DNA from 4 places in the Streptosporangium sp. NPDC002544 genome. Region 4 is predicted to be linked to each of the others. Evidence: riboswitches for the same ligand, from Rfam matches in the RefSeq annotation. Region 4 holds a riboswitch; each other region holds the start of a gene.
What was found. A riboswitch is a leader RNA that binds a small molecule or an ion and turns the genes downstream of it on or off. The one in region 4 is predicted to bind cyclic di-AMP.

Region 1 (7,104 bases), on a different contig from region 4:
CACCTATTTCGCTCCCGTGCAACCCATCCTGGCCGTTGGATCCGTGATTCTGCTCGCCGAGGCTCTCCGTCGCCGGATGCGGGCGCTGCGCTCCTGCCGGCCCGATCTTCGATCCTCCGGCCCGGCCTCGTCGCTCCGGAACAGCGTCTGACACTCACGACAGCGTGAGGTCCACTTCTGCGGGCGCCTGGGGGTAATCCACGCCCAGGCGCCGGTTCTTGCAATGCCGTTGACTTAAGGGTCGGCCCCGGGAGCGCAGGCAGATACGATCTTCACAGTGGCTTTGGGGGCTTTGCCTGCTGGACGGGGTGGGGGCGTTTGGGATCCCAACCGGTGTAGCGGATGAACTTGCGCTTTATCTGCCGGATGACGGTGCGCCCACATTCAGCCGGTCGAGAGCGAGGAAACCATCGGCGCCCATCCGATCACGGCGCTTCTGTGAGTCGCGCGTAGCTACCGGGAGGGGGTGGTTTTACAAGGGCCTTCGACCAGATCGCTAGATCAAAAGCGTCCGAAGAAGTCGAGCATGGCCTTTGTGCACATGTCGGCATGAGTGATGATCCCAGCATGACCGGCCTGGAAGATCTCAAGGAATTCTCCGTTTGGCAGGACATCCGTGGCTTGTCGTCCCCCGCGAGGCGGAAAGTAGAGATCATGCTCGAAGGCGATCACTAGGCAGGGCGCAGCGATCCTGGCCAGCAGAGCCATCCGCTGATCTTCATCGAACCAATCCCAGACTGCGGCGAGTTGGCCGTGCAGGCCGTCCCTGTGCCTCCAGGTCGGAAGTGCAAGCAACTCGATCCATTCGGTGACCTGGGGGGCGTCGTCCTGCAGCACATGCGAGGGAACGGCTGTGCGCAATGTCTCCACCAGGAGGGAGCTGTCCGGCAACGTGCCGACGGCGGCGAACAGATCCCGTTGCGCTCGGGTGAGCATGCGCGTGAATTCCGTCGTCGGTCCCGCACTCCCGATGAAGACGCCGGCCCGCACGAGGTCGGGGCGCGCTCTGGCCAGTACTTCGACTGTGAAGCCGCCGAGAGACACCCCGACGAACCTGCAATCCCGGAGTCCCAGGTGTTCACACAGCGCTCCTGCGTCGGCGGCGAGGTCGTCGACGTTGTACGGCGGAGCCGGCGCCTCCGATGGAGCCACGCCGCGAGCCGCGAACGCCAGGACCTGATACCCGGCGCTGACCAGTGCGGATCGCACATTCCCCGCGTCCCACCAGAAGATGGGCATGCCCGTCCCTCCGAGCAACACCACCGGCTCGCCTTCACCAATCAAGTCGTAGGCGATACGTACACCATTGACCCATGCCTCATTCACTTCAAGCCCGTCCTCGTCGAACACGTCTGGGTGAGAGCCGTGCATGCCCACCGTTTCCACAGGCACCCCCACGGTTGCCGACATATGCCCGGTGACCCCACGCACGTCGTCCGCAGGCGAGGGCTCGACTCCCACCCGCTTAGCACGGACCGAAGCGACTAGCCGCAACTAAGCTTCGTTACTATAGATGATAGTAGATCAAAAGCGCATTAAGCTCGATTGTTCACTATAAAGGGATCCCTACCACTACTTGACATAGTTGATTTCCTCGACAGAAGTCAGGCAGAGGTGAAAGCCGGCCGGCTGGTTCCGGCTCGACCGTGCCTGTCCACAGCGCGGCGGGACAGGCAAAGGAATCCCTTTGAGCACTACTTCTGGCAAACGCGGCGAATGAACCACGATGCTGAAAGCCTGCGGTGTCCAGATGTAGATCATATCTGGACACCGCCGACCGACTCATGGCCTACAGTCGGTCGAGAAGCTCCTGCATCTGCTTGATCTCAGCCTGCTGGGCGGTCTCGATGGTCCTGGCGAGCTCTTTGGCCTTGGGATCGGCCCCGTCGCTCTGCTCGGTCTTGGCCATTATGATCGCCCCCTTGTGATGGGCGATCATCAGCTCGGCGAACATCCGGTCGAACTGGGCGCCCTTTGCCTTTTGGAGCTTGACCATGTCCTCCTCGGTCATCATGCCGGGCATGACATGCCCGCCGTGGCCCTCCGGGGCGGGAGCCTTCCAGGTGGACAACCAGTCGGTCATGGTGGCGATCTCCGGCCCCTGCGCGGCCTTGATCTTCGCCGCCAGTTCCTTCACCTCCGGGTCGGAGGCCCGGGTCTCGGCCAGTTTGGCCATCTCCACGGCCTGCTCGTGATGCGGGATCATCATCTGCGCGAAGGTGACGTCGACTTCGTTGAAGGAGGCTTCCGGCTCCTGGCTTGCGGTAGTGGCGGGAGCGGGGGCACTGCTGGTCATGCCGGTGTGGCCGGTCATCGCGTCGTCACCGCCTCCGCAGGCGGTGAGCAGCGCGAGAGCGCCGACTCCCGCCGTGGCGGTCAGTGCGAGCCTGCGAAAGGCGGATCGGTTGGTGAACATCTCTACTATCTCTTTCCGGTCAGTCGTATCTGCGTGCCGATCGTCTGCGGGCGGATCTTTGATGCCGTCCGCGGAGGCGATCGGCCTATACGCGCAGAACCGAGAGACGCGCCAGGCGTAGGGCCGTCCTCCGCGGGGGCGGGCGGGCGACGAGCAGCGTCGGAGAGGCGTCGGCCGATCGGGCCTGCGAGATCTGCCGCGTCCACAGGGGCGCCATACCGATGAGGAGAAGGAGAAACGAGGTGAGTACGGCCAGGCAGACGGAGCTCGGATCAAGGGCCGGAGGAGTGTCATCACGCTCTGAGACCAGTTGCCCGGCCTGGGGCATCAGGGTGGGACGGAGCACGGTGCGTGCTTTCGGCACTCCATGATCAGCGGTAAAGGCGTGTCCGAAGGCGGCAGGCGTGCCGTCATGCCCCCGCCGGTGGTCCAGGTGCCCCAGGGTGTGCATCCCGGCGACGCCCAGAATCAGAGCGATCAGAAGAAAGCGGCACAGCACCAGCAACGTGGACCGGCGGGCTGAGCCGTCCATCGTCCGCCCCCCTCGCGCTTGCGGTCCGACCTTTCCAATCTTCCTACGACCTATAATCGTAGAACAGTCGGCGCGAACATGGGGCAGGAAGCTCCCCGTGGGAGCGAACAGCCACGAGACACACGACGTGAGCTCGCGATCCTGCCCGACCTGGGCATAAGCGGCCGGCATGACGCAGTGGTCTGGACATCGTGACCAGGAAGTGAACGATAGGGACACTGCGAAGGAATCGCATGGTCAAGGCTCGCAGGGTAGAACAGCCGCCCGGCCGTCAGATCGAAGGCTGATGAATCACTGCACAAACATCTACTACTAACTATAGTAATTAGTGGCGGCCAGGTCCCACCCCGCTGACCGCCGACGCCGCCGTCCGGGCCCGAGCCCGGACGGCGGTGGATCCTCGCCCTCTTCGCACTGCTCGGCCATCGGACAGGTTCGCATCGCCGCGTGGGCCAAGGCGCGATGGACATCGGGGCAGGCGATGACCCGGGGGCTGTGGCTGATGGGCGCATCGTTCGTACCGCCGGCGCTCAGCACCTCACTGGCTCCCCAGCATCTGAATGCTGCCTCCTGGCTCGCGTATGCCGTGGCATTGGCGTCGGCGCTCATCACGACCTGCCTCCTCAGCCTGGCCACCATGATGATCTACCCGTTCGAAATGGCGACCATCGCCGCGCTCGGCGGGGAACGCATGATCGGCATCTACTACGGGTTCTACAACACCTTGTCCGGGGTCGGCATCGCGGCTGGAAACCTGCTCACCGGGACGGTGCTCGATTTGACCTTCCGTGGAAGCCCGTACCCGACGACCTTGCTCTCGTCGCGGACCTTCCGCTTCAACCACACCTTGTCGACGTTGGCCTCGATCGTGTGGATCTTGCCGCCCTCGACCTTCTCCACGAGGCCGACGTGGTCGATCCCGTCTGTGTCCTTTGAACCCGACCAGTCGTAGAACACCAGGGCGCCCGGTTCGGGCCTGTCGGACCAGGCCCCCTGCCTCTTGAACCAGACCGCGTGGGCCGGGGTGTACGCGTACTCGCCGACGAAGTTCTCGACTCCCGCCCGGTTGGCTGCCCAGGCGATGAACATGTCGCACCAGGGGGCGGTCTTGAACTGGGGGGCCGGATCGATGTTGGCCGCGTACCACGCGCCGAACTTGGTGTACTGGTCGTCCTTCTCCCGGTAGCCGAGTTCCGGTCGTACCACGTCGAGCAGATCTTCAGCGATTGGATCCATCGGTTGGCGGTTCGCCCCTCTCCTCGACCGCCTACCGGGTTAGCTGACGGGGTCGGGCCAGGAGCCGCCCTACCGCGGTGCGCGTCGCGGATTCACCCCACTGGAACTTGGGTTCCCGGTTCCCGCAGCCTGAGGCCGTGAGGATTCGGCGTCCGGCCGGTCACCTTCCTCGAAGACAGATCACCGGCCGGTAACGATTGAGCATAGTAGAAGAAATGCCCGAAAGGAGGGGAACCTGCCGAAGAAAGCCCTCGTACAGGGCACTGCATGCCGGATTTGGCGCGATGGTCCTGCTGGTGCAGGATCACCTACTAGCCTCCATCGGAGGGAGTTCAGTACGGGGCGTCACACGACAGGCGGCCCCCTACTTCGGGGAGAGGAGAAGCGTGACGGCTGCGTCCCGTGGGATTCGGCGTCCTAGCATATTTCGAGCTCTGGTCTCGATGTTCGTCGCTGTGGTCATGTGTGTGGGCGTGGCCTCGGCAGGCCATACCGAGCCCAAGCCCACCGCCAAGGAACTCCGTAAGGAGCTGGCGGAGCTGCAGAAGCGGTCAGAGACCATGATCTCCGAGTACTACACGGGACGGGTCGAGCTGCAGAAGGTGGAGAAGGTGGAGAAGGTGGCCCGCGGCAACCTGCGGCGGGCGCAGCAGGACTTCGAGCGGGCCGCGGGAGAGATCCGTCTTCTGGCCGCCGAGCAGTACCGCACCGGCGGGATCGGGGCGGCCTCCGCACTGGTGAGCGACGTCGATCCCACCGCCATGCTGAATGGCCTGGCGCTCACCCAGCAGCTCATGAGCGAGCAGGACGCCAAGCTGCAGAAGTTCATGAAGGCTCGCGACGCTCACCGCCGAGCGCAGACGTCGGCGGAGAAACGTGCCACGGAACTACGCGAGTCGCTCAAGGAGCTCGACGTCCAAAAGGACCGGGCCGAGAAGCTGATCGACAGGATCAAGGACCGAATCGACCTGCTCTATCCGACCCCGGGGGCCAGAAGCGCCGACGGGACGTGGGTTCCCCAGTTGCCGTCGGGGCCCGACAACATCACGCCTCGGATGCGGTTGGTCCGGCAGCTGATCGCACAACGGTTCGGCCCGCAGTTCGGGATCGGGTGCTACCGGGTCGACGGTGGCGTCCAGGGTGGCGGTGAGCACCCGCTGGGCCGCGCCTGCGACTTCATGCTCAGCCGTGGAGGAGCCCTGCCGTCGGCGGCCGAGACCAGGCGGGGCGACGAGATCGCCACGTGGGCGATCAAGAACGCCCGGCGCCTGGGCATCATGTACATCATCTTCCGCCAGCGGATCTGGCATGTCCGTAGCGGAGCCTGGGCGATGATGTCCGATCGCGGTGGCATCACGGCCAACCACTACGACCACCCCCACATATCGGTCTACTGAAGTGAGATGGTATGAGGCGCGTCCTCGATGACGCGTTTCCGGTGTGTTCGCTCAGCCCAGCGTGGCGAGCAGCTCGCGGCAGGCCTGCTCACACGCACGGCATGCCTGAGCACAGATGGCGCAGTGGCTGTGCTTGGTGTGCTTTTCACACTCCTCGGCACACGACTTCGAGATGCACGCCCGCGGCGGCGCCAACGACGCCGTCCGCGCCCTGCTCGACCTGGCCCCTCCCAGAGCGGTGGTCATCCGCGACGGCGAACCGGTCGAGGTGCCCACCGCCGAGGTTCTCGAAGGAGACCTGCTGCTGGTCCGTCCCGGGGCGAAGATCCCGGTCGACGGGGTGGTCGAGGACGGTGAGAGCGAGGTGGACGAGTCCATGGTCACCGGCGAGAGCCTGCCGGTGCACAAGCAGCAGGGCTCCACGGTCATCGGCGCGACCATCAACCGCAACGGCACGCTACGGGTGCGCGCCACCAGGGTGGGCGCGGACACCGCCCTGGCGCAGATCGTCAAGCTCGTCCAGCAGGCCAGAACTCCAAGGCCCCCGGGCAGCGGCTAGCTGTATTGACCCGCAGGGTTGTTGACGCGGGTGGTCGGCGGCGCGATCACCTTCGTCGCCTGGTTCTTCCTCGCTGATGAGCCGTTCGGCGTCGCGATCCTGTTCGCCATCACCGTCGTGGTCATCACCTGCCACGACGCGCTCGGTCTCGCCACTTCCACGGCGATCATGGTCGGTGACGGCGTCAACGACGCCCCCGCGCTGGCCCAGGCCGACCTGGGCATCGCCATCGGCGCCGGCACCGACGTCGCCCTCAAACGGTTGCGGCTGCCCTCACCCTCCGACACGCGCCAGGGCGTGGAAGGACCGCAGCTGGTCGGGCACGTGTAGCGGCTTCGTCGTGGTGGGAATCCCGGATCGGGGTTATAGTCCGGGTGGTCGAGGTCGGCCGTGAGCGGTGTGGGCAGGCGCCGTACGAACGAGACATGCGTGTGCGAGGACCTCAACGATGACCTATCGATGGTCGAAGGGGACACGGCGCCTGCCGTGTCCCCTTCGACGGTTCTGAGATCAGGCCTTGTATTCGGGGTAGCCGTAACCCACGACGTCGGACTTAGGCCGCACTCGCTGCTCGACCTTGCCGTTGCCGGTGTTGCCCTCGATCGTGGTGATCGTGCCGTCCCCGTTGTCCTTCTTCACCACGCCCATGTGGTCGATTCCGCCGATGGTCTTGTTGGCGCCCCAGGCGAAGTAGACGACGGAGCCAGGTTTGGCCACCGTGCCCCAGCGGCCGTTGTCCTTGAACCAGTTGGCCCAGGTCACGGTGTAGGCATCCCATCCGACCGTGGATCGGAGGCCGGCCTTCTCGCCGACCCAGGAGACGAACATGGCACACCATGGGGCATTGGCGTAGGCACGCACGTTCCCGCCGTCGCGAGCCACGGTCTCCTTGGCCCGAGGTGAGGACATGTACCAGTCGTGGAACGGGGTGCCGCCGCCGCTGGCGTTCTCGGTCACGCCAATC
Region 2 (7,104 bases), on a different contig from region 4:
GCGAGTGCCGGCCTCCGTGATTCCGGACCCGTGATTCCGGACCCGTACGGGACTCGATGTCACCGGTTCAGACCTTCACGTTCCTCCTGCGACGCCCGGCGCACAAGGCCCGAACCGCGATCCGCCCCGCTCCGGTGGGTGCGTTGCCCCAACCTTGACGATCAGCGCCTCCCGCACCTGAGGGTCCTCCCCTCCGGCCAGGTTCTAGGCTCGCCCTCATGCGCGAGAAGCTGATGGCCCGCTGGCTGTCCCTGTCCGGCCCCGAGGCCGAACCCCTCGGCCGTGAACTGATCACCCGGTACGACGAGCCGCACCGCAGGTATCACACCACCACCCACCTGGAGGCCGTGCTCGCCCACATCGACACCCTGGCCTCTCATGCCGAGCACCCGGACCTGGTACGGCTGGCGGCCTGGTTCCACGACGCCGTCTACGACCCGCGGCGCGGCGACAACGAGGAGCGGAGCGCCATCCTGGCCGAGCGCGCGCTGCCGGAGATGGGGCTCTCCCCCGAGGCGGTGGCCACGGTCGCCCGGCTGGTCAGGCTGACCGTCACACACGCCCCCGCACCGGGCGACGCGGACGGGGCCGTGCTGTCCGACGCGGACCTGGCGATCCTGGGCGCGTCGCCGGAGGTCTACGCCGCCTACGCGACCGCCGTGCGCGAGGAGTACGCCTTCGTGCCCGACGACGCTTTCAGATCCGGCAGGGCCGCGGTGCTGCGCTCGCTGCTCGATCTTGCGGCGATCTTCCACATCGCCGATCTGGAGGAGGCGGCGCGGGCGAACATCATGGCGGAGCTTGAGCGGCTGTGAGCAGATGACCACCATAATTCAACAGTATTTCCCGATACCTGCCGTGGTATTTTGGTGGAATCTGGTGAATTAAAGGGAGTGAGTCAATGCTCGCCCAGCAGCGGCAGCAGGCGATCCTGGAGAGGGTGCGGAGCAGGGGCGGGGTCAGGGTCGCCGATCTCGTCCGGGAGCTCGGCGTGTCCGACATGACGATCCGGCGCGACCTTGAGGTGCTCTCCGAGCGCGGGCTGGTGGAGAAGGTCCACGGTGGCGCCACCGCCACCGGGTCCGGCTCGACCGAGGAGCCGGGCTTCGCCGCCAAGTCGGCGCGCCAGCAGGCGGAGAAGGAGACGATCGCCCAGCAGGCCGCCCGGCTCGTCCGGCCCGCCACCGCCATCGCACTCTCCGCGGGAACCACGACCTGGACGCTCGCCCACCACGTGACCGACGTGCCCGAGCTGACCGTGATCACCAACTCGATCCGGATCGCCGACGTCTTCCACCGCTCCCCCAGGGCCGATCGCACGGTCGTGCTCACCGGCGGGGTCCGCACCCCCTCCGACGCGCTGGTCGGCCCGGTCGCGGTCACGGCGATCCGGGGACTCCACGTCGACACCCTCTTCCTCGGCGTGCACGGGATGAGCGCCCGAGCCGGGTTCACCACACCCAACCTGCTGGAGGCCGAGACCAACCGCGAGCTGGTCGCCTCCGCACACCGCCTGGTGGTGCTCGCCGACCACACCAAGTGGGGCACGGTCGGCATCAGCACGATCGCCGAGCTGGCCCAGGCCCACATCGTGGTCACCGACTCCGGCCTGGCCGAGGAGGCCCGCGAGGAGCTCGCCGCCTCGGTGGGAGAGCTGATCATCACAGAGCCACAGCAGGAGAGCGAGAGCGTCGGCCGATGAAGCGTACGATCACCCACCTGGCCGACGGCCGGGAGCTGTTCTACTTCGACCGCCGCGACGACGCCGACCGCGGAGCGGTCGACGGACGCGACCTGCCGCCCCGCCCCACCGCCTCCGAGTTGCGTTACGACCCGCTGACCGAGGAGTGGATCGCGGTGGCCGGACACCGCCAGGGCCGCACCTTCCTGCCTCCGGCCAGCGAGTGCCCGCTCTGCCCTTCCACCTCCGGCAACCTCACCGAGATCCCCTCCGCGGCCTACGACGTGGTGGTCTTCGAGAACAGGTTCCCCTCGTTCTCCACCTATCTGGGCGACTATCAGCAGGTCGGCGGGTTGAGCGAGGTCCGTCCCGGGATCGGCCGCTGTGAGGTGGTCTGTTTCACCTCCGAGCACGACTCCTCGTTCGCGATGCTCCCCCCCGAGCAGGTGGAGCTGGTCATGGAGGCCTGGATCGACCGTACGGCGGAGTTGTCGGCGATGCCGGGCGTGGAGCAGGTGTTCTGTTTCGAGAACCGGGGAGCCGAGATCGGCATCACCCTGGCCCACCCGCACGGCCAGATCTACGCCTACCCCTACGTGACCCCGCGCACCAAGCTGACCCTCGGGGCGGCCGGGCGCCACCGGGAGCGGACCGGCGGCAACCTGTTCGCCGACGTGCTCGCCGCGGAGCGGGAGGCCGGGGTCCGGGTGGTGGCCTCGAACGAGCACTGGACGGCCTTCGTCCCGGCCGCGGCGCGCTGGCCGGTGGAGGTTCACCTCTACCCCCACCGGCAGGTCCCCGACCTGGTCGGGCTGGAGCCCGCGGAGCGCGCGGCGTTCGGACCGCTCTACACCGACGTGCTCCGCCGCCTCGACGCGTTGTTCGGCGTGCCGATGCCCTACATCGCGGCCTGGCACCAGGCGCCGGTCAACACCGGTCGTGACCTGTCGTACACGCACATGGAGCTGTTCAGCATCCGCCGCGCGCCGAACAAGCTGAAATATCTCGCCGGCTCCGAGTCGGCCATGGGTGCCTTCGTGAACGACGTGCTGCCCGAGGAGACAGCACACCTTCTGCGCTCTGTTGTCACGAACTAATCACCAATTGGTCTCGTCTTGAAGTCGCGTGACCCTGTGTTTACCACTACTATCCTTCCCACATCGGCTGCAACAGCCGATATGCCTAATCCCAGGCGCATCGCCCGGGAGCCGGGGAACCACCGCACCTGGGGTGAAACCACTTCGGTGGAAGGGCGTTCTCCAGCCCGAACCCGTCAGCTAACCCGGTAGGCGGAAGGAGAGGAGAGTTCGTGGCGGCCCCGTCCCCCACGTTCCGTCGGCATGCGGCTCTGGCCCTTTGTCTGAGCCTGGTCGCCACGTTCACCCTCGGTGCCCCCACCGCGGGAAGCGCGGAGCCCAAGCCGACCGAGGCCAAGCTCCGCGCCGAGCTGGCCAAGCTCGGCAAGAAGGTCGACGGGCTGATCGAGGCATACGCGGCCAAGCGCGAGTCCCTCAAAAAGGCACAGAAGGCCGAGGCCGTCGCCAAGCAGAACCTGGCCAGGGCCTCCGACCTCTACGCCAGGGCGGAGAAGCAGGTCGACTCCATAGTCCAGCTCCGCTACCAGAGCAGCATCGGAGGCCTGCCCGCGCTGCTGTTCGCCGACGACATGGGTGGAGCCGCGGTGATGGAGCAGCTCACCGCCCAGCAGAGCGCCCATCTGCAGGGCTTCGCCGAGAGCTTCGAACGTAGGAAGAGGGCGACCGAGACGGCCGCCAGGCTCACCGACGAAATCAGGGAGGAGGCCAAGGAGATGCAGACCCAGCGTGACGAGGTCGAAGATCTGATCAAGGACATCAAGAACAGGCTCGACCAGCTCGCCCCCGTCGGCTCCGGGCGCCGCGCCGACGGCAGCTGGGCCCCGCAACTCCCCACCGGCGCCGACAACATCACCGACCGGACCCGGATCATGCGTGAGGCCGTCAAGAGACGCTTCGACCTCCCGTACGCCGTCGGTTGCTACCGGTCCGCGAACGACGGCGGCGAGCACCCCCTCGGCCGCGCCTGCGACTTCATGATGAGCACCGGCGGCACGATGCCCTCAGCCGCCAACCTCCGGCTCGGCGACGAGATCGCCGCCTGGGCCATCAAGAACAAGGCCAAGCTCGGAGTGAAGTACGTGATCTGGCGCCAGCGCATCAACCACGGCTCCGGCTGGAGAACCATGTCCAACCGCGGCGGCATCACCGCCAACCACTACGACCACCCGCACATCTCGATGTACTGAGCCGCCAGGTTCCTGAACTGCGGTGATCTCGCTGTAATCCCCTCTCAGGACACAGCGAGGTCCCCGAGACCCGGCACGATTCAGTCACTGGCGTTCGATTGGATGGGCGTATGACTGCTCATGATGTGGCCCGTCTGCTGCCCGGTGTCCCGATGCTCCGCGACCTGTGCCGGTCCATGGCGGTGCTGGAGGCCATCCTGAGCCCGGAGTGGGAGAGCCGCTACCACTCCTTCGACGCGGGTTGGAGTCCGAGGGCGGAGATGGCTTACACGATCACACACCACCGACCCGCAACCACCACCTGAGCAGGGCGAGATGCCACTGGCGAGGTATCTGCCCTTCCCTACGGATCTGGTGGTCAGGTGTCGTACAAGCCGTCCCAGGGTTCGTAGAAGCCGAGGTTGTTCGGGTAGAGCTCGGCGTGTTCGGTGCCTTCGAAGGTCTCGATGACGAGGCCGAAGAGCACGCCGTCGACGTCGCGGCGAAAGGGCCGGATGGCGATGTCGCCGAAGCGGAGGCCGGGGAGGGCATCGAGCCACTGCTTCAGCCGCTCCTGCGCTGCGTCGACGGCGGCCCGGTGGTTGTCGTCGGTCCCGGTGCGCTCGATGCGGGAGTCGAGGTGGTGGCCGGCGGCGTCGAAGGTGTGCAGGACGGCGTGCCAGCGTTTGTGCGCCTGCCAGTCGTCGGTGTGCGTGTAGCCCTCGGGGAAGGCGGCGACGACGGAGCCGAGGAACTGCCCGCCCTCCCAATGGCCGATGGTGTCGGTGTGGTAGTCGGGTTCGTAGCTGATGGGGATGATCTCGGGGACTGCCATGTGCGGGAGAGTAGCGATCGGGTCCGACACGGCCCGGAACTCACAACCTCCGCACGGCCGTGTCGGCGAGACGGGCACGCGCTACCCCCGGTGGGCGGCCGTAAGCGGGTCAGTCGCGGCCGGTGGAGCCCTCGGGTGGGACAACAGGGGCGGTGGAACCGCGTACCACCAGTTCGGTGGCGAGTTCGACGTGGTGGGAGTCGACTCGTTCGCCTGCCGCCAGGCGCAGGGCCGTGCGTACGGCGACGCCGCCCATCTCTCGCAGCGGCTGGCGTACGGTGGTCAGCGGGGGCGAGGCCATGCAGGCGACCTGGGTGTCGTCGAAGCCGACGATGCTGAGGTCCTCGGGCACGCGCAACCCTCGCGCCCTGGCCGCCTCCAGCACGCCGAGCGCGATGTCGTCGCAGCCGGCGAAGATGGCGGTGGGGACCTCAGGCAGGTCGAACAGGGCCGCGCCGCCCGTCACACCCTCCTGGTAGCGGAAGTGCCCCGCCCGTACGTAACCCGGAGGAACCGAAGCGCCTGCGGCCTCCATGGCGGCGCGGTAGCCGTGTAGCCGGGCCTGGTTGCAGGCGGCGGTGGCCGGGCCGCCGAGGTAGGCGATGCGCCGATGTCCGAGCGTGAGCAGGTGCTGCGTCGCGGCCAGGCCCCCGGCGAAGTTCGTCGAGCCGACGCTGGTGACCCCCCTGGTCTGCGGCAGGTTCAGCGGGTCGATCACGACCAGTGGCAACCGCACGCGGGACAGGGCGGCGAGCTGCCCGGCGGTCAACTCGCTGGTGATGGCGATCAGGGCCCGCCGTCCGGCCGTGACCAGGCCGCGTGCCCAGGCTCCGGCGCGGTCGGCGTTCGTCCGGATGCTCACCACGATCGCCGCGTCGACCTCGGCCCCGGCCTGCACAGCGCCCTGGACGATCTCGGTCGAGTACGCGTTGAGATCGGCGTCCAGCTCCACTTCGATCGTGTCCGGCACGGCCGCGTCGCCCCGGCGGCGCTGCGGCGGCGCGACGTAGTCGTGCTGCTCCAGCAACGACTCCACGAGGGAGCGGGTCACCGGGGAGACGTCACCTCGGCCGTTGAGCACCTTCGACACGGTCGCGACCGACACGCCCGCCGAGGCTGCGACCGTGGCCAGCGTGGCCCGTTTAGGACTGGCCGGCATCTGTTCCTCCCTGCTGTGTGGCGGAAGAGCCCGGTGTCGGTTCCACATCCACGCGGGTGACCAGTCGGCGGCCCAGGCCGACGTGACGCAGCGGGCCGGTCAATCGTATGTGGCCCCGGCAGGGCAGGTCGGACGCCGACGTGCCCACAAGCACCTCAAGGTCCCCCGGTTCGACGATACGCCGCAGATCGCGCCCGGTGAACGCGGTCCGGTCGGCGGGCACGGTGAAGGTCGCCAGGGCGCTCGCGCCGGGCTCCAGCCGGACCCGGGCGAACCCGGTGAGCTGCCGCACCGGTCGGGTGACCTGGGCGACCACATCGTACAGGAAGAGCTGGACGACCTCCTCGCCCGCCCGGCCCCCGGTGTTGCGTACCCGCACCGACACGGTGAACTCGCCGTCGGTGGGCACCTCGGCGTCGCTGATCCGCAGGTCGTCGATCTCGAAGGTGGTGTACGAGGCGCCGTGCCCGAACGGGAACAGCGGGGTCGGGTCGAGATTGCTGATGCCGTGGCTGTTGGAGCCCAGCGGCGGCTGCAGGTAGGTGCCCGGCTGCCCGCCCGGGCCGCGTGGGATCTGCACCGGCAGCTTTCCGCTGGGCTGCACCCTGCCGGACAGGACCCCGGCGACGGCCGCCCCGCCCTCCTCGCCGGGCATGAACGCCTGGACGAGCGCGGCGGCCGTCCCGGACACCCGGCCCAGCGCGTATGGACGGCCCGAGACGACGACCACCACGACCGGCGTGCCGGTGGCGGCCAGCTCGGCCAGCAGGTCCTCCTGCACGCCGGGCAGCCGCAGGTCTTCGGCGTCGCAGCCTTCGCCCGACGTACCCAGCCCGAACATCCCCGCCAGGTCGCCGACGACGGCCACGCACACGTCGGACTCACGGGCCGCCTGGAGTGCGGCGGCGAAGCCGGAGCGATCGTCGCCCCGCACGTCGCAGCCCGGCTCGTGGATCAGCTCGGCATCGGGCAGCTCGGCCCGCAGCGCGTCGAGCAGGCTGGGTGCCGCCACGCCGAGCCCGAGCCCCGGATGACGGGGCAGCACGTGGTTGGGGAAGGCGTAGCAGCCCATTAACGTGTGCGGGTCGTCGGCGCAGGGGCCGACCACGGCCACCCGGCGCGGCCCCGGACGCCCCTCGCCGAGCAACGGCAGCGCGGTGCCCGCG
Region 3 (7,104 bases), on a different contig from region 4:
ACACCGCAGGTAACCGCCCCGGGTCAATCGGGGCCGCACGCGGAACGCGGGACTAGCAGATCTTGTGGACCCAGTTGTGCGGGTCCGGGCGGGAACCGTACTGGATGCCCACGAGTTCCTCGCGGATCCGCTCGGTGACCGGCCCCTGGGTGCCGTCGCCGATCGTCCAGGCGCGGTCGGCGCCCTTGACCGAGCCGACCGGGGTGACCACCGCGGCGGTGCCGCAGGCGAAGACCTCGGTGAGCTCGCCCGACTCGCAACCCCGCTGCCACTCCTCGATCGACAGCCGCCCCTCCTCCGCCCGCAGGCCGAGGTCCGAGGCCAGAGCGAGGATCGAGTCGCGGGTGATGCCCGGCAGCAGCGTGCCGGTGAGCGCCGGGGTCAGCAGGCGGTCGCCGTAGACGAAGAACAGGTTCATCCCGCCCATCTCCTCGACGTAGCGGTGCTCGCTCGCGTCCAGCCAGACCACCTGGTCACAGCCCTGCTCGACAGCCTGGCGCTGGGCCACGAAGGCCGCCGCGTAGTTGCCGCCGCACTTGGCGAAGCCGGTACCGCCGGGGGCCGCGCGGGTGTACTCGGTGGAGAGCCAGACGCTGACCGCCCGCCCACCACCGAAGTAGGCCGCCGCCGGAGAGGCGATCACCATGTACTTGTAGGTCCTGGAGGGGTAGTTGACCCCGAGCGCAGGCTGCGTGGCGATCATGAAAGGGCGCAGGTAGAGGCTGTGTCCGGGCGTGGTCGGCACCCACTCGCGGTCGGTCTGGACGAGCAGTTCCAGCGACTCGACGAACGTCTCCTCGGGCAGCTCGGGCATGGCCATCCGCAACGCGGAGGTGTTGAAGCGGGCGGCGTTGGCCTCGGGGCGGAACGTCACGATCGCGCCGTTCTGCTGGCGGTACGCCTTCATGCCCTCGAAGAGCTCCTGCGCGTAGTGGAAGACCGCGGTCGCGGGGTCGAGGCTGAGCGGGCCGTACGGCATGAGCCGGGCGTCGTGCCAGCCCTCGCCCTCGGTGTAGTCGATCGAGATCATGTGATCGGTGAAGACCTGGCCGAACCCCGGAGCCGCCATTACCTGCTCGCGCTCGGCCGCGGTGCGAGCGTGGTCGGAGAGCTGCACGTCGAAGCTGAGCTTCTGAGCGGTGGTCATGACGCGGATCCTTATCTTGATGTCTGGCTTACCCTCGGGTCCATTCTGCGTTGGACCGGGTAACGGGAAACTACTGCATCCATGCCGAAAACCGGCAGTGCGTGGGAAACAAAAAGCGCCCGGCGGCTCGTAGGAGCCGCCAGGCGCATCGGGGTCGAGGGGGCGGCTTCCTCAGCCGGCTACTCGCGCGGTGATGTCGTCACCGATCTCCTGGGTGGTCCGGCCGGCCCAGCCGGCCAGCCGCTCGAGCAGGTCGTCGGCGACGGCCTGCTCGACCCGGGCCGCCTCGTCGGCCAGTCCCAGGTGGTCCAGGAGCATGGCGACCGACAGGATGGTGGCGGTCGGGTCGGCCTTGCCCTGGCCCGCGATGTCGGGGGCGCTGCCGTGGACCGGCTCGAACATGCTCGGCGCGGTGCGGTCGGGGTTGACGTTGCCGCTGGCCGCCAGGCCGATGCCACCGGCGATCGCCGCGCCGATGTCGGTGAGGATGTCACCGAAGAGGTTGTCGGTGACGATCACGTCGAAGCGCTCCGGCTGGCTGACGAAGAACATCGAGGCCGCGTCGACGTGGCAGTAGTCGGTCTGGACCTCGGGGTACTCCACGCTGACCCGGTCGAACGTGCGGGCCCAGAGGTCACCGGCGTAGGTGAGCACGTTGGTCTTGTGGACCAGCGTCAGCTTCTTGCGGGGGCGGGCCACCGCCTTCTCGAAGGCGTAGCGCACCACGCGCTCGACACCGTAGGCGGTGTTCAGCGACTCCTGGGTGGCGATCTCGTGCGGCGTGCCGCGGCGCATGGCGCCTCCGGCACCGGCGTAGGGGCCCTCGGTGCCCTCCCGGATGACGATCATGTCGATGTCCTCGGGGCGGGCCTTGCCCAGCGGCGTCTCGACGCCGGGGAAGAGCTTGACCGGGCGGAGGTTCACATAGTGGTCGAGCTGAAAGCGGAGCTTGAGCAGCAGGTCGCGCTCCAGGATGCCCGGGGGCACGCTGGGGTCGCCGACCGCGCCGAGCAGGATCGCGTCGTATCCGCGTAGCTCGTCGAGCAGCGGGTCGGGCAGGGTCTCGCCGGTCTCGTGGTAGCGCTTGGCCCCGAGGTCGTACGTGGTGGTCTCCACCTTGGTGCCGACCGCTTCGAGGACCTTCAGACCCTCGGTGACGACCTCGACTCCGATCCCGTCCCCGGGGATGACCGCCAGGCGAATGTTACGCGAATCCATGCAGGCACCTTACCTGTCCGTCTCGGTGATCGAACACCGGTCTCACTCTTCGGACGTGTCCGCACGTCCACCCATGTGATCGTTTTGTCCTTTTTTGCTCCCTATTGACCGTTTCGCGAGGTTTCGTTATCGTCCTCCCCATTCACATCGATGCCTAATCCGTACGGACCACCCCCTTACCGGCCCGTACGGAGCCGGGGAACCACTTTTTCCGGGATCCACCGGGCCCCCGGGAACCCGCTCCTCCCCCGGAGCGCGCTCCCGGCCGCCATCACGGGATTCCTTGGGGCGAATCGGCGCACTCTCGCGCCGTAGGGCGGCCTCCACGCCCGAGCCCGACAGCTCACCCGGCCGGCCTTATGGAAGGAATCATCCTGTCCGGCAAGATGTACTCCCGCGTCCTGTCCATTCTCGTCTCAGGTGCCGCGGTGTTCGCGGCCTCGGCCATGGCGCCGACGGCGGCCCTGGCCGCCGCCCCTCTCCCCTCCCCCGAAGCTCCCGCACTCGGCACCGTCAGGCTGAAGGCGGCAGTGAAAAGCGCGACCCCCAGGCCCGCCTGGCAGAAGGCCGTGAAGTGGGCCATGTCCAAGCGCGGCACGCCCTACGTCTGGGGTGGCACCGGCAACGGCGGCTTCGACTGCTCAGGCCTGATGCTCCGCGCCTACGGCGCCGCCGGGATCAAGCTGCCCCGCGTCACCAACGACCAGTACGCCGCCTTCTCCAAGAAGATCGCCTGGAAGGACCTCAGGGCCGGTGACCTGGCCTTCTTCAGCGGCCTCGGCCATGTCGGCATGATCACCAGACCCGGTTACATGGTCCACGCCCCGCGGAGCGGCGACGTGGTCAAGGAGGAGAAGCTCAGCGCCTGGCGCCGGTCCTCCTTCGTCGGCGCGGTGCGCCCCGATCCGCAGGGGGTCAAGTCGACCGAGCAGATCGAGATCGCGACCGGCGGATGAGACACGCCGGCTGATCAGCCGCGGGAACCCCGCCGGCGCTGGGAACAGGTTCAGCGGATGGGGGAACCACCGTTGTCCCGGCGGTCCAGGGCGGTCTGGAGCGCCTCGGCGGCCTCGTCCTTGACCTCTTCGGCGTGGTTCCAGGGATACATGTCGTACATGGCGAATCTCGTCTCGGTCGCATGCGAGCAGGGGCAATGGTCGAGACTCCGATCAGGGCTCCGACCAGGCCTGATGTCACGGGTCCGGGTCACGGACCGGTGATCTGGGGCGTGGTGCCAGAGAGTTGCCGGCCCACCCCTGTCAGGCCCCGTCGCGGCAGGCTGGGACCTGGCGCATTTCATCCCAGGCTACCTGGCGGCCGGAACACCGTCTCGCCCGGCGTACACACTTCTCACATACTGAGACGAAAGGTGGCCGCCGCCCCGCGATGCGGGGCGGCGGCCACCTCGGTGGATCCTTTGCCTATCGGGCCCAGGCCCTGTCCCTTGGATCTTTTGCCTACCGCGGTCGCCCAGGCGGCGCCTCGCCGCGTTGTCGTCGGTCACCGCAGCACGCTACGGCTCCCTCCTCCGCCCTGCGAGACACCGCCTGACCGATCCTCGCCACGGCAAGATCCGCGGGGCAGGCCCTAGTCGGCCAGGTCGACCGAGCGGCCGCTGTCGGCGCCGATCTCCGCGCCGATCTGGTCGATCACGTCGGCCGGGATGGCGGTGTCGACGGTGAGCGCGATGAGGGCCTTGCCGCCCTTGACGTCCCGGGCCACCTGCATCGAGGCGATGTTGATCGAGTGGTCGCCGAGGATGCGGCCGACCACGCCGACGACGCCGGGGCGGTCGGTGTAGGTGAAGAACGACAGGTGGTCGGTCGGCTCGATCTCCATCTGGTAGCCGTTGACCTCGACGATCTTCGTGATCTGCCGCGGACCCGACAGGGTGCCGGAGACCGAGACCGCACGGCCGTCGGCGAGGACGCCGCGGACCGTCACGACGTTGCGCCAGTCGGGGCTCTCGGCGCTGGTGACCAGCTCGACCGAGACGCCGCGGTCCTTGGCCAGCAGCGGGGCGTTGACGTAGGTGACGGAGTCCTCGACCACGTCCGTGAAGACACCCTTGAGCGCGGCCAGCTCCAGCACGCGGACGTCGTGGGCGGCGATCTCGCCGCGCACCTCGACGTCGAGCTTGGTGGCGACCTCGCCCGCGAGAGCCGTGAACACCCGGCCGAGCTTCTCGGCCAGCGGCAGGCCCGGCTTGACGTCCTCGGCGACGGCACCGCCCTGGACGTTGACCGCGTCGGGCACGAACTCCCCGGCCAGGGCGAGCTTCACGCTACGCGCCACCTGGGTGCCGGCCTTCTCCTGGGCCTCGTGGGTGGAGGCGCCCAGGTGCGGGGTGACGACCACCTGGTCGAGCTCGAAGAGCGGGCTGTCGGTGACCGGCTCCTTCGGGAACACGTCGATGCCGGCCCCGGCGACGCGGCCCTCCTTGATCGCGGAGTAGAGGGCGTTCTCGTCGATGATGCCGCCGCGGGCGACGTTGACGAGGCGGACGTTCGGCTTGACCGCGTGCAGCTCCCTGTCACCGATGAGGCCGATGGTCTCCTTGGACTTGGGCAGGTGCACCGTGATGAAGTCGGCCTCGCGCAGGGCCTCCTCCAGCGTGACCAGGCGGACGCCCATCTGCGCGGCGCGGGCCGGCTGCAGGTAGGGGTCGTAGGCGATCAGCTCGACACCGAACGGCTGGAGGCGCTGCGCGACCAGCTGGCCGATCTTGCCGAGACCGAGGATGGCGACGACCTTCTCGTCGAGCTCCACGCCGGTGTACTTCGAGCGCTTCCACTCGCCGCCCTTGAGCGCGGAGTGCGCCTGGGCGACGTTGCGGGCGGAGGCGAGGATCAGCGCGACGGTGTGCTCGGCGGCGCTGGTGATGTTGGAGGTCGGCGCGTTGACCACCATGACGCCTGCCTTGGTGGCGGCCTCCACGTCGACGTTGTCCAGACCGACACCGGCGCGGGCGACGACGCGGAGCTTGGGCGCGTGGGCGATCGCCTCGGCGTCGACCTGCGTGGCGCTGCGCACGATGAGCGCGTCCACGTCGGCGAGCGCGGGCAGGAACTGGGCACGGTCGGCGCCGTCGGTGTGGCGGACTTCGAAGTCCGCGCCCAGGACCGCGAGACCGGCCTCGGAAAGTTCCTCGGCGACCAGTACGACGGGCTTGTTCACAGGCTGGATCCTTACTAGGCGGTGAGGGTGCACGGACCTCACGTAGTCTATCGGCGCTTGTGAACGTATTCACGAGTGTCCCGAGATGCGAGACGCGACCGCCTCCATGATCCAGCACGCCGGTACCCGCCCCTGACGCATCCCATGCGCCAAAAATTCAAGTTGGTCTTGATCCTAAGAAAACTTCGCGATTACCCTGATAAGCCGTGGGTCACTACCTATCGTTCCTCATATGAGCATCGGGAACCCCGCTCTCGGCAACGTCCTCGCGCAGCACGGCGAGCCGCACCGGCTGCTGGCGGCGCTTGCCGAATGGGGACTCCTGGTCGCCGTGCGACCTGACCGCTCCGTCGTGCTCGGCACGACGCAGGCCGGTGAGCGTGTCCTGCTCGGGTACACCTCGGCGGACACCTACGCGCGGCACCGTGGCGGCCACTCACTGTCGGCGTGCGACGCCGACACGGTCCTCGACATCCAGCGGGTCACCGGCGTGCGGGAGATAGTGATCGACGCGGCGGGACCCGCAGCCGCGGCCGTGCCGATCGAGGATCTCCAGCGGTACCTGCTCTCGAAGCGCAGCGGCCCCGCGCCCGTGCTGTCGAGCGCGACGCCGACGGCGTACGCGACCGGGGCGATGGCCACGGTCTCGCGTCCCGCGCCGGTGCGCCCGCAGCGGACGCCGGTGCCCGCCGCACCCGCCCAGCCGTGGATCCCCGCGCCCCGGCCCCATCTGTCGGGGCCGATGCAGATGGTGGATCCCGGCTACCGGCGGTGCGAGCACCCGATCCTGCCCGCGCTGCGCGCCGCGATCTCGCACCTGCTCGTCGACTACCCGCTCGTCCATCACGTGTGGATCTCCGAGGCCAGCACCTCCTCCGGTGCCCCGGGAATCATGCTGCACGTGAAGGTGCACATGTCGGCGGCCGAGGACGTGGTCAGGGACATCCATCGCGGGGTGCGCGCCCGGTTGCCGCAGCTCGCCGCGAGCGAGGCGCCGATCCTGATGGCCAGGGTCGCCGACGCCCGCAGCGAGCAGCGGATGGTCGAGCTGGGCGCGCACGTGGTCTGCGCCGACGTCACCGACTGACTCCGGGCTCGCGGGACACGAAGACCTCCGTGTGTGGTGTGGAGCCTAGACACCTCCACCACATCGGAGGTCTTCGCTATTGATCAGGCCCAACTGTCAACAACGTTCGTGGTCAACACAGCTAGCCGGTCCTGCGGGTCAGGGTCACCCTCGCACGGGTGAACACCCCCGCCAGCAGAGCCGCCAGCACCGGCAGACCGATCACCACGGCCGCGAGGAGAAGCCAGGGGATCTCGACCGTCGGCACGCCCGGCGGGAGGAATGAGAAGACCCCGTGTGTCCGAACCGCCATAGGCCAGGTCGCGGCGACTCCCGTCACGGCGCCGGCCACCGCGCCGATCAGCACGCCAAGCCCCGCGATGAATCCGGCCTGCCCGGCGACGACCAGCCTGCGTGTGCCTGGCGGCGCCCCGACGGCGGCCATCGTGGTGAGGTCGGGCCGCATGTCCGCCGCCGCGAGCCCGGTGGCGACGAA
Region 4 (7,104 bases):
GGCGCTCCGGTGGATCAGCTGTTCTGCGACTCGGCCGGGTCGGACTGTTTTGGCCGGCGACCGGCGGCTTCACTCCGAAGTAGCTTGACGACTCCGAAGATGAAGGCTCCGCCGACGACCGCCGGAGGTATCAACGCGGACAATACGTCGTACATTCGTCCTCGCTCCGTACCGCTAGGTGGCTTTCTGGAGACCATGAAAATTTGGCGACGACTCCCGAGCCACGCGGGTGTCCGCCCGATCAGTCTGGAACCGCCCACAGATGACCATAGCGCCACCGGACGGCGACGTGCGTCAGCAGGGGCGACCAGGCCCGTCACTCTCCAGCCTAATGCTTCTCTCCAGCCGCCTTACCGGTTGCAGTCGTAAAGCCGCAGGGAAAAACCGACAGGATGATCAGGTGATCATCGTCGCCTTCGGAAATACCAATGCCCGCCCGCTCTCCGGCCGCTGCGCCACCGGCCTCGGAGGGGCGAAGCCCCTGGTGGGAGAGCCTTCCCACCAGGACGAACAACGCCTTGTCACGGAACCGGAGATCACCGCGGGCGGTTCATCGCGAGAATGTCCACCGTCGGCAGAACACCTGGATGGAGAGCGGCTCGCTTCATCACCCGGGCGGCAGCCGATGCGACGCAAGCCTGCGGAACAAGACGGATCTTCAACGCTTTCTTGCCAAGAGTACGACCCACTCTGGCGTGGAGTACATAGTCGTAGACCGTATAACCACCAAAGACGATGGGCTCACGGGACAACCCGGGCAACACCACACACCCATGATCCAGCTCCGCGAGAAGACCCCTGAACGCGCGACGGAAGGTGAAGGAGAGAAACCCGCGGGCCGTCACCTGGGATGCGGGAGGCGGGCCGGTCCCACCATTCGGTGACTGGTGTGCGAACCCTCGACGGGGGCAGATCCGGCATTGGCGTCTCATAGCGGCTTGCGGGCTCTCCTGAGCCCCTTGTCCGGCCTCAAACACGAATATTCCGCCGGAGCACGCCGGGGTTCGATCATAAGTCCCCCCGCGTCGCCCATGGCGCGGCAAATGATTTTTACGCTTCCGTGGCTTCCGCGGCCGAGACGGTTACCCACCCCTAACGGTCCCCGTTTTTCTGGTCCGGGCGCGAAATCGGGGCCGGCGGTTCAACCGCCGGCCCCGATTTACCCGGAACTACTTGATCTTGACGACGACCGTCCCGGCCACCTTGTCGTGCAGCGCCTGCTGCAGGGGCTTGTCCCACAGCAGCCACAGCACGTTCACGAGGCTGAAGATGTTGACGATCCAGCCGAGGAGGGGGATCCAGCTCAGGAACTGCGGGCCGAAGAACACACCGCCGCGCTTGAGCGCGACGTCGGAACTGAGCCCGCCCGGCGGCAGGGTGCTGCCGACGGGCACGATCTTGATGCCCATGACCATCTTGCCGACGGTCTGCCCACCCCTACTGATCATGAAGAACTCGTAGGCGAAGTAGATCGCCGCGCTGACCAGGGAGATGAGAAGGCTCGCGAGGAAGACGCCGCTCCCGTCGGTGCTGGCGCCCGTCGCGAGGTTGAAACTGGGAGCCGTCACCAGGAGGCCGGTCAGCACCGCACTGATGATCACCCCCGGGATCGCCAGAATGATCGCGTCGATGATCCGCGCCACCAGGCGCTGCCACCACTCGGCGAGCGGGCCGGGAGCGCCGGGGGGACCGCCGTAAGGCTGGCCGTACCCCTGCTGCCCGTACTGCTGCTGCCCATAGCCGGGCTGCTGGCCGTAACCCGGCTGCTGGCCGTAGTCGGGCTGCTGCCCGTACTGCTGCTGTCCATAGTCGGGCTGCTGCTGACCGTACTGCTGCTGCCCGTAACCCGGCTGGGACGGCTGCTGACCGTAACCGGGCTGCTGGCCGTAACCCGGCTGCTGGCCGTAGTCGGGCTGCTGCTGACCGTACTGCTGCTGCCCGTAACCCGGCTGGGACGGCTGCTGCTGCCCGTAACCGGGCTGCTGGCCGTAGCCGGGCTGCTCGTGGGACGCCTGCTGCCCGTAGCCGGGCTGCTGACCGTACGCGCCGGTCCCGCCCTGCTGGCCATAGCCCTGCTGCTGGCCGTACGCGTCCGTCCCGCCCTGCTGACCGTACGACTGCTGCTGCCCATACCCCTGCTGGCCGTACGACTGCTGCCCATACCCCTGCTGCTGGCCGTAGCCCTGCTGACCGTAGCCGGGCTGGGTCTGCCCGGGGCCGGTGTTCGGCTGCGATCCCTCCGACCGATATCCCATGATCGTCACATCGGGGTCGGGTTCGCCAGGGGAACGCCCCGGGTTGTACTGCCCGTAATCCGGCTGTCCCGAAGGTGTACGACTGCGCTCGGGATCATCCTGTGGATACGGCGGCTGTCCGTTGCTCACCGCGTCACCTCACTTAGACTGCGCATGTGGCAAATGTCAGACGCACATGCTTGCTGCTGCACAAGGTATCGACATAGGAATCAACAGTCACCTTTCCCGTCAGTCATCTCTAAAGTCATCAGAGTCGGGCTCGTGTGTCAGGTGCAGCAGCATCCGGGTGTTTCCCAAGGTATTGGGCTTGACGTGCTCCAGATCGAGGAACTCCGCGACGCCCTCGTCGTAGGAGGCGAGAAGTTCGGCGTAGACCTCCGGGGCGACCGGTGTGCCCTGGATCTCCTGAAACCCGTGCCGGGTGAAGAAGCCGACCTCGAAGGTCAGGCAGAAGACCCTGCGCAGGCCCAGCTCGGCGGCCGTGCGGATGAGCACCGAGACGATCCGATGGCCGATTCCCATTCCCCTGCGGGTCGGATCGACGGCAACGGTCCGAATTTCGGCAAGATCCTCCCAGAGAACATGAAGCGCCCCGCAGCCGAGGATTATCCCCTCCGCGTCAGTCGCGACCCAGAACTCCTGGATGTCCTCGTACAGGGTGACGGTGGCCTTCTCCAGCAGGCGCGGGCCGACTCCACCGTAGGTGTCGACGAGCCGCCTGATGGCACGGACGTCCGGGGTGCGGGCACGGCGGACCGTGACCGCCGGGGTGGCGCCGGGAACGGGTGACCCCCGCTCCTCTCCCTCGGATCCGGTTCGCCGCTCCCCCTCTTTCCCGGGATTCGCGAACGGCACGGGAGAATGCTCCGCAAGCTGCTCCATGACCGATCAGCGTACGTCCTCTCCGGCCTTCAATTACGGCTCATCCTTAACTCTCGCCCCGGGGGCATCACATGACCCTTGGTAGTTGGATTACCACGCTGGGCGCACGACGTCTCCAATGTGTCGCAGCTCATCTTTGGCACGGTCCCGGACCTGGGAAGACCCGCGCCGCACCCGCCGCGAGGAAGGCAAAGGCAGCGTAATGGCCATGTTGATCATATTGGCATGTGATCTTTCCGTGACATTTCAGTTGCGAAACCTCTACTGAGTTCGCAGTTCTGGTTGAGCAGGAACCACGAGTGCACTAATCTCCGTGCTCGATGTCAGAGACGTAAAAGCCTGACCCGCCGAATCTCCCGACCAGGAGAACCGGGGACCCACCACGTCCTTCGGGGTGAATCCGAGTGCCACCGGCGCACCCGGTAGGGCTGCCTCCGGCCCGAACCCGTCAGCTAACCCGGTAGGCGGCCGAGGAGAGGAGCCCGTTGGTGAAGCGCATGCGCGACCGCGCAGGAGAGCACGCGGGCGGCGACGCCCGCTGTCGAGCACGCGCGCCGCGGAGGCGGAGTCGCCGCATGGCGGTCATCGGCCTGGCGTTCGCCATCATGACCCTCGGCACCCCCCTGGGCTCGGCCACGGCGGATCCCGAGCCCAGCCTCCAGCAACTGGCCAAGCAGGCCGAGAAGCTGCACGAGGAGATCGGCACGCTCGCCGAGCAGTACAACGGCGAGCGGGTCAGGCTCAAGCAGGCCCAGCGAGCCGCGGAAAGCGCCAAGAAGACCCTCGCGACGAGCGAGTCGGAGCTCGCGACCCGGCGTGCCAAGGCCTCCCTCCTCGCGCAGAGCAACTACATGTCCGGCGGCCTGAACTCCGGACTCGCCTTCACCCAGGCGACCGACCCCGACACCTTCCTCGACCAGGCCACCACCAACTACGCCCTCCAGCAGCAGCAGAGCGAGGAGGTCGCCCAGGTCGGCCGGGCGATCGAGGCCGCCGAGCGGGCTCAGGCCGGCGCCAAGGCGAGGACCTCAGAGGTCAAGGTGCTCCTGGAGGAGATCGAGGGCAAGCGCAGCAAGATCGAGCGACTGGTCGCGCGGGTCGAGAGCGACCTGTTCAGCGAGGTACGCACCAGGGCCGTCAGCAACAGGGGTGCCCGGGTGAAGGTCGACGTGCCCATCGTGGGCAGCGGCAAGGCGGCGGAGGCGGCCCGCTGGGCGCTCACCCAGCAACTCAAGCCGTACGTCTGGGGCGCCGAGGGCCCCAACTCCTTCGACTGCTCCGGGCTGGTCATGTGGGCCTACCAGAAGGTCGGCATCAGCCTGCCGCACTACACCGGCAACCAGTGGACCGCGGGCACCCACATCTCCAAAAACGACCTGCGCCCGGGCGACCTGGTCTTCTTCTACAGCGACCTGCACCACGTCGGGATCTACATCGGCGCGGGCCTGATGGTCCACGCGCCCCGGACGGGTGACGTCATCCACATCGCCACGATCGACAACCGGCCCTTCGCCGGCGGGGTGCGGATCGCCGACTGAGCGGCTGAGCCGGGCCGGTCACGGATCGCGAGCCGCCCGGCCCTTGGCCGGGCGGCGAATCCTGCCGTGCCGAGGGCCGGTCAGACGGGCACCCCGCAGACTTGCGCCCCTCGGACGGTGCCCGCAGGTGCGGTGAGGCGCCGGCTGACCGCGGTGGGCAGAGTATCCGCGAGACAGGGCCTGTGAGCCCTGCCAGGTGGGTCCTGCCGTGGCGAGGATCGGTCAGGTGGCGCCTTGCAGGGCGGAGGAGGAAGCCTCAGCGTGCCGCGGTGACCGACGGCAACGCGGCGGGGCGCCCCCTGACCGCGGTGGGCAGAACAGCCAAGGGCAGGGCCTAGATCAGGCGGCGGCGGGCCGCCCAGGCCACGGCCTCGATCGCCGTGGCGACACCGATGCGGTCACAGATGCCTCTGAGCCTGCGCCTGACGGTCCGGCCGCTGATATCGAGGCGGCGGCCCACCCTGTCGACGGTGACGCCCTTGGCGAGTTCAGCCAGCAGCACGAGGTCGTCGTCGCTGAGACCGATATCACTCATGCCCAGGGGGCTGTCGCCATGGCGAGAATCCACTTCTGGATATGCCATCAAGAGTCACTCCCCCCACTCTGGAAACCGGGCGCGAGACGCCGGAAATGAATACCGTCCGCCAGGAACGGTAAACGCCTTGTTCAAAGGTCGTCAAGTTCTACTCTTCATAGCGCGCGCCCACTATTGACATACTAGGTGCTACGTGAAGTACTCATGATATGTCAGTGCCTTTGGGGTTAAGTCACGACCGTGCCCCCGCACGAGCCCGCAGGTGCCCCCCTGGCTGCGACAACAGAAGTCCTGGCAGAACAAGGTTTCGCCGGAACCGCCGCGGCGGCGCGCACCCGCGGGGCCGCATCCTCGGCGGAAGCGGGCTTCCCGTTTTTCCCCGGGAAAATCGATCTCTTCCTGGCACTCTTCGACGGCCACGCCGTCTGGCGCCTTGACGGCACCTCGCGGAAAACTCTGAAATGGGAAGCCCCCAAGAGCACCTTTGCGGCATTAGCGAAGTATCGGATGCCGACGGCGGGCGTCAGGCGATATTGGACATGCTTAAAAGGGAGTTTCTGCTCTATGCAGAAAGCCGTCCGAAATTGCACGGGGAGCGTGAGCACGGACCCCGTGGTTTGCGGCCCATGGGGATTCGCCCCGTCCGCCCAGGCATCGTCCGCGTGCCGTGCTCGCGCCCACGCGCGCCGGCACGGAGCCGTGCGGGACGGTGAAGAGGTGCTCGCGAGGTGGTGAGGGCGATACCCGGTACCGCCCGACCGGGATTCGAAGGTTCGCGCCGAGCCCGACCGGCCGCCCCGGGACGCCGCCCCGGGACGGCCGGTCGGGCTTCGATCCCGGCGGACACCGCCCGGCGGAGACGATCGCGCCGCCGGACCGCGTGGGACGAGGTCCCACGCGGTCCGGCGGCGCTGCCCGCAGACTCAGCCGGTCGGCTTGACCAGCGGGAACAGGATGGTCTCGCGGATGTTCTTACCGGTGAAGGCCATGATGAGGCGGTCGATGCCGAGCCCCATGCCACCGGTGGGCGGCATCGCATATTCCAGTGCGGTGAGGAAGTCCTCGTCAAGCTGCATGGCCTCGGCGTCCCCGCCCGCGGCGAGCAGGGACTGCTCGGTGAGGCGGCGGCGCTGCTCGACCGGGTCGACCAGCTCCGAGTAGGCGGTGCCGAGCTCGGTGCCGAACCCGATCAGGTCCCACTTCTCGGTGAGGAGCGGGTTGTCACGGTGCTGGCGGGTCAGCGGGGAGGTCTCCACCGGGTAGTCCATGACGAACGTGGGCTGGATGAGCGTGTGCTCGACGAGCGCCTCGAAGATCTCCTGGACGAGCTTGCCCTGGCCCCACTTGGCATCCCAGTGGATCTCCCGGGCGTCCGCGAGCTTGCGTACGTACTCCAGGGGCGTCGCGGTGGTGATCTCCTCGCCCAGTGCCTCCGAGACCGACCCGTAGAGGGTGATCCGCGGCCACTTCGCCAGGCCGAGGTCGATCTCCTGCCCCTGGTGGACGACCACGGAGTGGCCGAGGGCCGCCACGACCGCCTTCTGGATCATCCGCTGGGTCAGGTCGGCCATGTCGTTGTAGTCGAGATACGTGCCGTAGGCCTCAAGCATCGTGAACTCGGGGTTGTGCGTGGAGTCCGCGCCCTCGTTGCGGAAGTTGCGGTTGATCTCGAAGACCTTCTCGATACCGCCGACCACGAGCCGCTTGAGGTAGAGCTCGATCGCGATGCGAAGGTAGAGCTCCATGTCGTAGGCGTTGATGTGGGTCTTGAAAGGCCGGGCCGTGGCTCCACCGTGGATCGGCTGGAGCATCGGCGTCTCGACCTCCAGGTAGCCCTCCTCGTGCCAGAAGTCACGGATGGACCGCACCACGGCGCTACGGGTGTAGGCCAGCT

Region 1: it holds a riboswitch for cyclic di-AMP, as region 4 does, so the genes downstream of both, ABT061_RS45655 (CHAP domain-containing protein) here and ABT061_RS33620 (C40 family peptidase) in region 4, are expected to answer to the same signal.
Region 2: it holds a riboswitch for cyclic di-AMP, as region 4 does, so the genes downstream of both, ABT061_RS44320 (coiled-coil domain-containing protein) here and ABT061_RS33620 (C40 family peptidase) in region 4, are expected to answer to the same signal.
Region 3: it holds a riboswitch for cyclic di-AMP, as region 4 does, so the genes downstream of both, ABT061_RS09960 (C40 family peptidase) here and ABT061_RS33620 (C40 family peptidase) in region 4, are expected to answer to the same signal.

Annotation. Positions count from the first base shown of each region.
Region 1 covers NZ_JBEOWJ010000055.1:7,364-14,467, forward strand. Annotated here, with positions in the region: gene ABT061_RS45635 (hypothetical protein) at 1-151, shown strand, start outside; gene ABT061_RS45640 (alpha/beta fold hydrolase) at 502-1,350, opposite strand; gene ABT061_RS45645 (DUF305 domain-containing protein) at 1,790-2,416, opposite strand; gene ABT061_RS45650 (hypothetical protein) at 2,502-2,948, opposite strand; gene ABT061_RS45655 (CHAP domain-containing protein) at 3,663-4,184, opposite strand; cyclic di-AMP (ydaO/yuaA leader) riboswitch at 4,197-4,345, opposite strand; gene ABT061_RS45660 (coiled-coil domain-containing protein) at 4,628-5,581, shown strand; gene ABT061_RS45665 (four-helix bundle copper-binding protein) at 5,633-5,827, opposite strand; partial or broken gene ABT061_RS48510 (HAD-IC family P-type ATPase) at 5,742-6,396, shown strand; gene ABT061_RS45680 (CHAP domain-containing protein) at 6,651-7,104, opposite strand, start outside.
Region 2 covers NZ_JBEOWJ010000050.1:28,291-35,394, forward strand. Annotated here, with positions in the region: gene ABT061_RS44305 (HD domain-containing protein) at 219-815, shown strand; gene ABT061_RS44310 (DeoR/GlpR family DNA-binding transcription regulator) at 902-1,702, shown strand; gene galT (galactose-1-phosphate uridylyltransferase) at 1,699-2,778, shown strand; cyclic di-AMP (ydaO/yuaA leader) riboswitch at 2,851-2,987, shown strand; gene ABT061_RS44320 (coiled-coil domain-containing protein) at 2,991-3,965, shown strand; gene ABT061_RS44325 (hypothetical protein) at 4,076-4,270, shown strand; gene ABT061_RS44330 (hypothetical protein) at 4,324-4,779, opposite strand; gene ABT061_RS44335 (LacI family DNA-binding transcriptional regulator) at 4,889-5,938, opposite strand; gene ABT061_RS44340 (beta-xylosidase/alpha-l-arabinosidase) at 5,922-7,104, opposite strand, start outside.
Region 3 covers NZ_JBEOWJ010000005.1:288,212-295,315, reverse strand. Annotated here, with positions in the region: gene ABT061_RS09970 (branched-chain amino acid aminotransferase) at 53-1,147, opposite strand; gene ABT061_RS09965 (3-isopropylmalate dehydrogenase) at 1,319-2,365, opposite strand; cyclic di-AMP (ydaO/yuaA leader) riboswitch at 2,507-2,737, shown strand; gene ABT061_RS09960 (C40 family peptidase) at 2,725-3,321, shown strand; gene serA (phosphoglycerate dehydrogenase) at 3,953-5,542, opposite strand; gene ABT061_RS09950 (hypothetical protein) at 5,775-6,629, shown strand; gene ABT061_RS09945 (FtsX-like permease family protein) at 6,751-7,104, opposite strand, start outside.
Region 4 covers NZ_JBEOWJ010000027.1:97,044-104,147, reverse strand. Annotated here, with positions in the region: gene ABT061_RS33630 (RDD family protein) at 1,170-2,255, opposite strand; gene ABT061_RS33625 (amino-acid N-acetyltransferase) at 2,484-3,137, opposite strand; cyclic di-AMP (ydaO/yuaA leader) riboswitch at 3,473-3,620, shown strand; gene ABT061_RS33620 (C40 family peptidase) at 3,713-4,675, shown strand; gene ABT061_RS33615 (helix-turn-helix domain-containing protein) at 5,010-5,210, opposite strand; gene lysX (bifunctional lysylphosphatidylglycerol synthetase/lysine--tRNA ligase LysX) at 6,134-7,104, opposite strand, start outside.